DNA from 3 places in the Pseudoalteromonas sp. SR41-1 genome. Region 1 is predicted to be linked to each of the others. Evidence: predicted binding sites of a transcription regulator. Region 1 holds the regulator's gene; each other region holds the start of a gene.

Region 1 (3,285 bases):
AGATGAAAACTCAACTGACCGCGTTCACACAATTTTAGTACCGATCGAAACTAAAAAAAGTAAAAAAGGCGATAAAGGTCAACCATGAGCACATTAAAAGCAGAACTATTAGCAAAAAGCTATAAAGGTCGTGAAGTTGTAAAAAACGTCGGCCTTGAAGTACAAGCTGGCAGTATAGTTGGCTTACTTGGCCCTAACGGTGCTGGTAAAACAACGACTTTTTATATGATTGTAGGGCTTGTTCCTAGCGACAAAGGTAAAATATCTATTGATGATAACGATATTACTCTTTTACCTATGCATAGTCGTGCTAGATTAGGCATAGGCTACTTACCACAAGAGTCATCGATTTTTAGAAAGCTGACTGTTTATCAAAACTTAATGGCCATTTTAGAAACGCGCAAAGAACTAAATAAACAAGCCAGAGAAGACACGCTCAATAACTTATTAGATGAATTTAGCATACAACACATTCGTGATAGCCAAGGTATGGCATTATCGGGGGGAGAACGTCGTCGTGTAGAAATAGCACGAGCGCTGGCAGCAGATCCTAAATTTATATTACTGGATGAACCGTTTGCCGGTGTTGACCCTATTTCGGTATTAGATATAAAGAAAATAATAGAACATCTTAAAAATCGTGGGATTGGTGTATTAATTACCGACCATAACGTAAGAGAGACCCTTGATGTTTGTGAAAAAGCCTACATTGTTTCTCATGGGGAGCTGATTGCATCAGGTACTCCAGAACACGTATTAAATGATAAAACAGTACGCGATGTTTACTTAGGCGAGCAATTTAGGCTGTAACATTTACGCCATGTCTTTAAGCATCTGCTAGTATTAATTATAACAACATAAAAGGATTGTTAGAGATACATGAGGCAATCACTACAGCTGCGCATGGGCCAGCAACTTACAATGACTCCACAGTTGCAACAAGCTATTCGTTTGTTGCAACTCAGTACATTGGATCTCCAGCAAGAAATACAAGAAGCTCTCGACAGTAATCCACTATTAGAGGTTGAAGAGGCAGACTATTCCGAAGACGCTGCTGGTAAAAACGAGCAAAAAGCTGATACCGATGACATAACTGTTAGCGCATCTGCTGATGATGCTCCGAGCGAATACGAACAAGATACTGGTGAAGCACTTGCAAAAGACACGCTAAGTGACGACATGGCTATGGATGTCAGTTGGGATGAGTACATGAGTGCCGCTCCTGCAGCCTCATCAGGTCCAATGCCTGAAGACGAATCAATATACCAAGGCGCCTCTACTGAAACGCTCCATGAGTATTTAATGTGGCAATTACAACTAACGCCATTTAGCCCTACAGACGAAGCTATTGCTATTGCTATTGTAGAAGCTGTCGATGATTCAGGTATTTTAACACTAAGCTGCGAAGAGATTTTAGAAAGCTTTAATCAAGAAAACGAAGATGATAACGAAGTCGAACTTGATGAAATTGAAGCGGTATTAAAACGCATCCAACTGTTTGATCCTGTTGGTATTGCTGCACGTAGTTTACAAGAGTGTTTGTGTATTCAGCTTAATCAATTTGATAAAGAAACACCTTATATTAATGAAACGAAAATGATTTTAACCGAGCATATTGATCTATTAGCAGCTCGCGACTATCGTACATTAATGAAAAAAACGAAGCTCAAAGAAGAAGAGCTTAAAGAAGTAATTACACTAATACATACTCTCAACCCAAAACCTGCAGATACTATTGTAAGGGAAGAATCTGAGTATGTTATTCCTGATGTGTCAGTTAAAAAAATTAAAGGCCGCTGGGTTGTCGAATTAAACCCAGATAGCATGCCTAAAATTCGTGTCAATAGCCAATACGCAGCAATGTCTCGCACTGTAAAATCAAGTGGCGACAGCCAGTTTATTCGCTCACATTTACAAGAAGCTAAATGGTTTATTAAAAGCTTAGAAAGTAGAAACGACACGCTATTAAAAGTTACTAATTGTATTGTTAAGCAACAACAAGGCTTTTTTGAACATGGCCCTGAAGCCATGAAACCAATGGTTTTAAATGATGTTGCTGAAATGGTAGAAATGCACGAATCGACAATTTCTCGCGTAACTACTCAAAAGTACATGCATACACCCCGTGGTATATTTGAGCTTAAATATTTTTTCTCAAGCCATGTAAGTACTGAAAACGGTGGTGAATGTTCATCTACAGCAATACGTGCGCTTATCCGAAAATTAATCGCAGCAGAAAACTCAGCAAAACCATTGAGTGATAGCAAAATAGCGGATATATTGGCTGAGCAAGGAATTAAAGTAGCGAGACGTACAATCGCAAAATACCGCGAATCTCTTGCTATTCCACCGTCAAATCAGCGTAAAAGTCTGATTTAAGACGCTAAACTAAGAGGGTAATGCTTATGCAACTAAACTTAACTGGTCGTCACGTAGAATTAACCGATTCACTAAGAGACTATATTAATACTAAATTTGCGAAGCTTGAAAGACACTCTGATCATATTAACAATGTTCATGTCATTCTCGATGTAGAAAAATTAAATCAAAAAGCAGAAGCCACAATACACGTAAGCGGTGCTGAGCTATTTGCCTCTACAGAACATCAAGATATGTATGCCGCTATTGACTCGTTGATCGACAAGCTCGATCGCCAAGTAATCAAACACAAAGAGAAGCTTGCTCGACACTAATATGATGAAATTAAGTTCACTTATATGCCAGGACTGCAGCAAAGCTGCGGTCCTTTTTAATAGCAAAAAAAGAATTTTAGAGTTCATTAGCGAACTTGCTCACGACAAACTTCCGTATTTACCGCAACAAGATATTCTTAATGCTTTAATGAGCAGAGAGAAATTAGGTAGTACAGGTATAGGACGTGGCATTGCTATTCCTCATGGAAGAATGAGCGGTGCAGAAGAGCCTTTGGCTTTAGTGCTCGTTAGCGAAACTCCAATAAACTTTGATGCAATCGATAATCGCCCTGTTGATATTTTTGTCGCACTCATCGTACCAGATGGCGATAACCAGCAGCACTTAAAGACTCTAGCAACCATTGCTGATAAACTAAACAACAAAGATTTTTGTAAACAGTTACGCAGTGCAAAATCTGATACTGAGCTTTACCAAGTTATTGTCGATCAATCATAGTTTTATAAAGGGTGTTAAATGGAGTTAATTATCATAAGCGGCCGTTCTGGTTCTGGAAAGTCGGTTGCTTTGCGCGTTGTAGAAGATTTAGGTTATTATTGCGTAGATAATATTCCAGTAAACCTACTACCTTCA
Region 2 (3,285 bases), 170 kb from region 1:
GACTAAATTCAACTTCGCTTAAGCTGTCTTTACTGGTGCGAATAGCATTATAACTCAGCAAGCTGTCAATCATTGTACGAAGGCGCACCATAGATTGGCTAATAAGCTCAAGCACTGCTTTTTGCTCAGCGGTAATTGGGCCTACTATTTCATCAGTTAATAAGTCAGTGCCTTCGACCATTGAAGCAAGCGGCGTTTTTAGCTCATGAGTTACATGGCGTAAAAAAGTATCTTTTTGCTGCTCAAGCATATGAAGCTGTTCTTGTACCCATTGGAGCTTTTCTCCTAGCTCAACAAGCTCAGCTGAACCTTTCACAGATATTTTTTGCTGCCAATGCCCCTGCCCAAGCTTATCAATAACCGTAGTTAACCCTTTTAGCCGCCCACTTATGCGCCATAAAAAACCTCCCCCAACAATTAAAGTCAGTGGAATAAGTGCCACCAGCCAATTTATAAATGACGCTTGCAGGCTTGTAAGCTCTTTTTGGTTATTGGTAATTTGCGCTTCGTTTTTATCACGTAACCATAAAGTAAGCTCAGCAACTAAATCGCTCACTGGCACAAATAGCTCAGCTTGTTGTTGTTTTTGCTCAACAAGCTCTACATGCGCGGTTTGTAAGGTGGTATATAAGCGTTGCCATTGGTTGATATACTCTTTATTCGTGTTTACAAATTTGAGTTCATCAATGCTTTGTAGGGATGATTGCCATTTATCAACAATGAGCTTATCTAGCGATTCACTTTTTAATACCCAGTTTTGTCTAGTGGCGCGTTCAAGACTGTTGAGTTCTTGCTTTAAAGTGTTAAACGATTTGGTAACTTGGTAGTTGCTACTCACAATACTTTGAGTAACCGCTAATTGCTTATTAAGCGCATTTAAAAATACGATCACCACTATAGAAAGCGGCAGTAACGAAAGCAGCATACTCATTGCAAATTGCCCAATTAAATTAGGCCGCCAGTTAAGCATTGCTTGGTATTTTTTAGCTATGGTTGCTGGCATTTCGTTTAGTCCTTTTAAGTTAAGCGTTCTATTATTAAGTGCTTACCTTATACACTAGCTGAACCAGCAATTATATTTAATACGATTAACAGCCAGCACTACAAAACAATGTGTCGCCAAATAGAGACAACGTAACTCGTTGATTTTAATAAACTCCCTTTTAACCCCATTAAATAGTGTTGCAAAAGGCGCACAAAAATTACAATAAACCCAGTAAAAACTTCTCACTGGCTTTAAGAAAAAATAATAACCAATTGAAAAATAACAACAATTATTATTGGCACCATTTTTGTAATAGGAGTAATAACTTTAATCAATAAGGAAATAATAATGAACAAACGCATTTTAGTAATTTCATCATTACTGGCTTTAGGCTTTTTAGGCGCTAATGCACACGCAATGGACGTTCACGCGACTTTTAACGAACTTGATAAAGACAGTAACGGCACATTAAGTGAAGCCGAAGCAGGTGAAGATGCTGTGTTACACGAGAATTTTTCTCAAATTGATACTAATCAAGATGGGCAATTGTCGCTAGATGAATTCAAAAAATTTATTCAATAAACTCATTTAATAAGGAACGTGATTATGAAACAACTTATAGCCGCTTTTTCATTAATGTTTTTAGCAATTAGTGCCACTGTAATTGCATCGCCAACAAATGTGCGTTTTGCCCACTTAGATAAAGACATGGACGGACAAATATCAATTGCAGAAGCAAAGGAAGATAAGGAAGTAATGAGACAATTTGCCGACTTAGATGAAGACGGTGATGAAAAAGTCTCAAAAAAAGAATTTGAAAGCTTTAAACCTTAATGAGTAATTACTGATTAAGCTTTACTTAAGCTTGTTATAGGTAAACTGGAATTAAAAGCATTTGCCATAATCCCTGAGGGAGTGTGTAAAAGGATTTAATGTTGGGAGTTAAATTACGGCAAGTGCTTTTTCCTTTTCACTTTATTTTAGCCACAAACTTTAAATACATCTTTTGGAAGGAACACCATGAAGATACTTCCCCTTATTATAAGCATCTTAATGCTATTAAGCTTTGATGCCGCTGCACTTGATGTAAAGCAACGCTTTGATCACCTCGATAGCGACAAAAGTGGCTATTTAACGCATGACGAACTTGATCCCCAACCACAACTATTAAACACATTTGTAAAATGGGACAAAAACCAAGATAACCAAATTTCGTTAATCGAATTTAAAAATTACCTTACCAATAACCTCTACTGAGTATTTTTCATGAAAAAAACAAGCTATATAGCGCTTTTTGCGTTTAGTATTTTTAGCACATTAGGCTTTGCTGCAAGCAACAATGTTGCAGAGCAATTTGAAAAACTTGATAGAAACCAGGATGGTTTTTTAACACGTTCAGAAACCGCTGTAGACCCCGCTTTGTGGTCTCGATTTTCAAGCTATGATAGTGATAAAGATGGCAAGTTAGCACTAAATGAATATGGCTTATATGCAAGTAAGTAGTTTTATAGCTAGGTAAACAAGCACCTAGCTTATTATATTTATATCTATTAATTACCTTCAGGCTTTATTTTTAGAACAATGCGCCAAATACTCTGCATCAGTAGGTTTTGGGCTCACCATAAAATCCATTTTGAGATAAGTTAGAATAGGTTGCTTACTCGTATTTTCAGTTGTCGCTTTCCAGCGCCATAAACCCACAGCAGCAGCTGCATTATTATCAAACACACCCTCAGGGTAGGATGCAATAACCTTATACCCTTGGGCTTCACCTTGTGAATTAATTAACATAGCAAGCTCAACACAACCTGAAATACTTTTCTTTGCAGCTTCTATCGGATATCGCGGCTCTACTCTTTTAGCAACATCCCAGTATTCACCTGCCTTACTTCGCAGTTCAGGACTCGATAAATCAATAAAACTCGGCATTTCATCGTTTACTTGTTGATCAGACGTTGAGCAACAGGCTGTTAGCATCATGCTCAACGGGAGTAATAAATAGAGAGCTTTCACAGTATTTCCTTATTCTTGATGCTTATTTAGTTATTTGTAATATCCGTATTAAACTCATACCCATCAGATTTTATAAAGGTTCGATCTAAAACGTTACACACACTTAAAGTAACTTTAGAGTGAGGTAAATAAGTACTTTGTTCAAACCTTATAATCTTTCCCGTTACTTGAAATGTTTCATCAGTAGGAGGTTTTTTTAATTTCACCTGTTACTTGAAATGTTTCGCCAGCCGGACAATTTTTTAAATATTTTTTACCCACTGGTATTGAATCAATCATGAAATCAA
Region 3 (3,285 bases), on a different contig from region 1:
TTCTTTAACCATAAGTTCGCCCGCAGCAGAGTTCCAAGGTTTTAAACCAATTTCAAAAAATCCATCAACACGGCCAGCTGCAACGTATGCCATATCTAAAGCAGAACAACCTGCACGGCGAATATCAGCAGTGTGTACAAATAATGCTTTAAACGCTTCAGTGTATGCATCCATGTGGTTTTTGTTTTTGAACGGGAAACCAGTAGCAAGTACAGTGCCTGCAAGAACCGTAGTTTTGCTAACGCGTAGACGTTTACTGTTTAACTGAGTGCCTTGACCGCGAGATGCAGTGAAAAGCTCACCACGAATTGGATCATAAATAACAGCTTGGTCTAAACGACCTTTAACTTTAAGTGCGATAGAAACCGCGTAATGAGGGATACCTTTGATGAAGTTAGTTGTTCCATCGATAGGATCTACAATCCATTGGTAATCATCATCCTTGCCTTTATGCTCACCTAGTTCTTCACCAACAATTGAGTGAGTAGGGTAAGACTGTAAAATAGTGTCACGAATTACGGCTTCGGCTTCTTTATCAATGTTAGTTACTAAGTCGTTAGCGCCTTTTTGTTGCACTTCAACTTTTGATAAATCTTCACTTGCGCGAAGTAAAATTTTGCCTGCGTTGCGCGCAGCGCGAACCGCAATGTTTAACATTGGATGCATGGTATTACCTTTGGGTTGTAAAAGAACGTTTATATATTTCAGCCGGCGTATTTTAGCGACTTTTGCCATAAAGTAAACAATAAACCCCAAATACTTGTGTTTGTTTTTTATACAAGATTGAAAAGTTTATATATTTTTAAAAAATAATTATCTGCATTTAAATAAATTAATTTTAAATAACACTTTACCTAAAGTTAACTTGAGGTTTTATCGTGCTCCTAACTTAACTGATAGGATAACATTATGTATTTAGAGCACGTAAACTTAGTCGCGAGTGATATAGATAGTATGCTTACATTTTATCGCGCTGTATTTCCACATTGGTCGATTAGAAGTGAGGGCAGAGGCGATTGGCATGGAAAACCAAGACGCTGGGTACACTTTGGAGATGACACGCATTACATTGCGATAAGCAGTCATGGTGAAGGTGAAAACAGAAACTTATCGGGCCATCAAATTGGTTTTGCACACTTTGCTTATGTAACTAATAATTTAAGCGCAGTAGTAATGCGCTTAAATAAAGTGGGTTTTACTCTAAGCAAGCAAGGTAACGAGAATCCTTTCAGAAAGAATGTCTACTTTATTGATCCTGCAGGGTTTGAAGTTGAGTTTGTAGAGTATTTAAGTGATATACCAAGCGAGCGAAATAACGATTTATAATAAAATACTAAGCAGCACGCTAAAGTGCTGCTACTCAATTATAGTGAGCGATTATTATTACCCGTGCCAAACTGGGTTTTTAGCTCATTTGCAAAGCTCATAAATTTTTCTTTAATTGTGCGCTTTATTTTTACCTCAACCGAGCCCATTACTGCCTTTCCTTCAATATGAATTGTAGGGCCTTGGCGTTTGTTAAGCGACACAGATTTATTTTCAAGGCTACTTAAAATACAAAACATTTTAGACACTACATTGACATGCTCTGGTACGTAAATTTCATCGCTACCAAAAATACAGTTAACGTGAATAGTTACATTTTGATGCGCAAAAATAGCATCGGTAAAATCAAGCACCACCGATCCCATAAAGTTACTCAAATATATATTTTTTGGCACAACCCACTGACCACTTCGCTCGTTAGATCCTAAAATACTGCGTAATGTAAAATCATCATCACTGTTTTGCTGTGCACTATAATGTGGTGTAAATTGCGATTGTTTTTCTGCTTTATATTGCTGATCGGTATTAAGTGTTAAGTCTTCTACTAAGGCTAGCAGAGCTTCGTTATTAGGTGCATCCATCGCATTATCTAAACGTCTTTCGAATGCATCAACAGAAATAACACCATGACTGTAATTATAAATTAATTGATCAATCACTTGTTCGCGTACTTGCTCTATTGGGCGGTCTTCAACTTTTACAGACATGAGTTATTCCTTATTATATTTACTATTGATACTGCTCTTGTAGTTAGGCTGCAAACCGCGTACCAAATATAATTTCATTAATTATCAATTGGTTATTTTTTAACGGTGTTTTTTGTTTTGTTATATTAACGATAGATTAACCAAAAGAGCAATTATCTAGCTATTTTCACTATTTGAGAAAGTTTTACCGAGTAGCCTGTAAATAGTTACACAAACATAGATAAGGTTTTATCTTTTAATTAATTCAAGCCTTTGAATTTTAAGTATAAATAAAGTTGGCCTGAAGCTCGCATTAGTTAAAGTGTCTTTAATCAAAAGGAGAAAGATTATGAAAACATTTAACAAATCTATTATCGCAGCTCTAGTTCTTGGTACTACGGCTATGGGTGCCCAAGCAAACAGCTGGGAAAACGAAAGTAAAGATGCTTGGATTGATGGTAAGGCAGAAACCGTTCTACTTATGAACACTAATCTAAACAACTTTGACATTAACACTGATGTAAAAAATGGCAAGGTAGTACTTACAGGTAAAGTTAATAGCGAACTCGATAAAGAGCTAGCAGAAGAACTTGTACTTAGCCTAGATGGTGTAACTGATGTTGATAACAGCCTTACTGTTGTTAAAAGCATGGACACCGAAGATAAAAACAACGACATGATGGACGATGATGATAACGACCTAACGGACGCTAAAATCACCACTGTAATCACAACTCGCTTCCTGTTTGACTCAGAAGTAGGTGGTACAGACATTGATGTTGATACCGACAACGGTGTGGTAACTCTGAATGGCTCTGTAGAGTCTGAAGCTGAAAAGCAACTAGCAGTTAAAATTGCTAAAAATGCTGAAGATGTTCGCGACGTAGTTGATAAACTAGCTATTGTTGCTGAATAATACAGTATAGTTAAGGCCCAGTAATACTGGGCTTTAAGTCTTTTCAATGTTTAATTTAAATGGAGTTTGATCATGGATATTATTCGTATAATACTTTCGGTTTTATTACCGCCATTAGGTGTGTTTTTGCAAGTTGGCTTAGGTATGCATTTTTGGTTAAATATTCTATTAACACTGCTAGGTTATTTCCCAGGGTTAATACATGCAATCTACATTATTGCGAAAAAATAATGACAGATTATATATTGTGTAAGCCGACTACTGAGGTTTAGCTAAATACTTTAGTACCGATCGGCTCACAATATTAGTTTTTAGAGAGTTTTTAGATTAAATCCATTTTTTAAAACTCTTCAACCC

The links. The regulator sigma-54, encoded in region 1, starts transcription at its own class of promoters, with help from an activator protein. The targets are predictions, from matches to a motif close to GTTGGCACGNNNNTNGNNT.
Region 2: H5118_RS02370 (EF-hand domain-containing protein) is a predicted target of sigma-54. The motif match lies at 1,280-1,298, and genes of this name have one in related genera.
Region 3: H5118_RS04615 (LiaF domain-containing protein) is a predicted target of sigma-54. The motif match lies at 2,082-2,100, and genes of this name have one in related genera.

What each region holds. Positions count from the first base shown of each region.
Region 1 is NZ_JACJEK010000002.1:18,620-21,904, reverse strand. Features, by position in the region: gene lptA (lipopolysaccharide transport periplasmic protein LptA) at 1-88, shown strand, start outside; gene lptB (LPS export ABC transporter ATP-binding protein) at 85-810, shown strand; gene H5118_RS01555 (RNA polymerase factor sigma-54) at 880-2,379, shown strand; gene hpf (ribosome hibernation promoting factor) at 2,406-2,693, shown strand; gene ptsN (PTS IIA-like nitrogen regulatory protein PtsN) at 2,698-3,150, shown strand; gene rapZ (RNase adapter RapZ) at 3,169-3,285, shown strand, end outside.
Region 2 is NZ_JACJEK010000002.1:187,774-191,058, reverse strand. Features, by position in the region: gene H5118_RS02375 (sensor histidine kinase KdpD) at 1-1,003, opposite strand, end outside; gene H5118_RS02370 (EF-hand domain-containing protein) at 1,334-1,567, shown strand; gene H5118_RS02365 (hypothetical protein) at 1,592-1,819, shown strand; gene H5118_RS02360 (calcium dependent protein) at 2,006-2,242, shown strand; gene H5118_RS02355 (EF-hand domain-containing protein) at 2,252-2,488, shown strand; gene H5118_RS02350 (energy transducer TonB) at 2,546-2,998, opposite strand; gene H5118_RS02345 (energy transducer TonB) at 3,179-3,285, opposite strand, start outside.
Region 3 is NZ_JACJEK010000004.1:102,168-105,452, forward strand. Features, by position in the region: gene suhB (inositol-1-monophosphatase) at 1-666, opposite strand, end outside; gene H5118_RS04610 (VOC family protein) at 910-1,326, shown strand; gene H5118_RS04615 (LiaF domain-containing protein) at 1,365-2,033, opposite strand; gene H5118_RS04620 (BON domain-containing protein) at 2,362-2,928, shown strand; gene H5118_RS04625 (YqaE/Pmp3 family membrane protein) at 3,001-3,159, shown strand.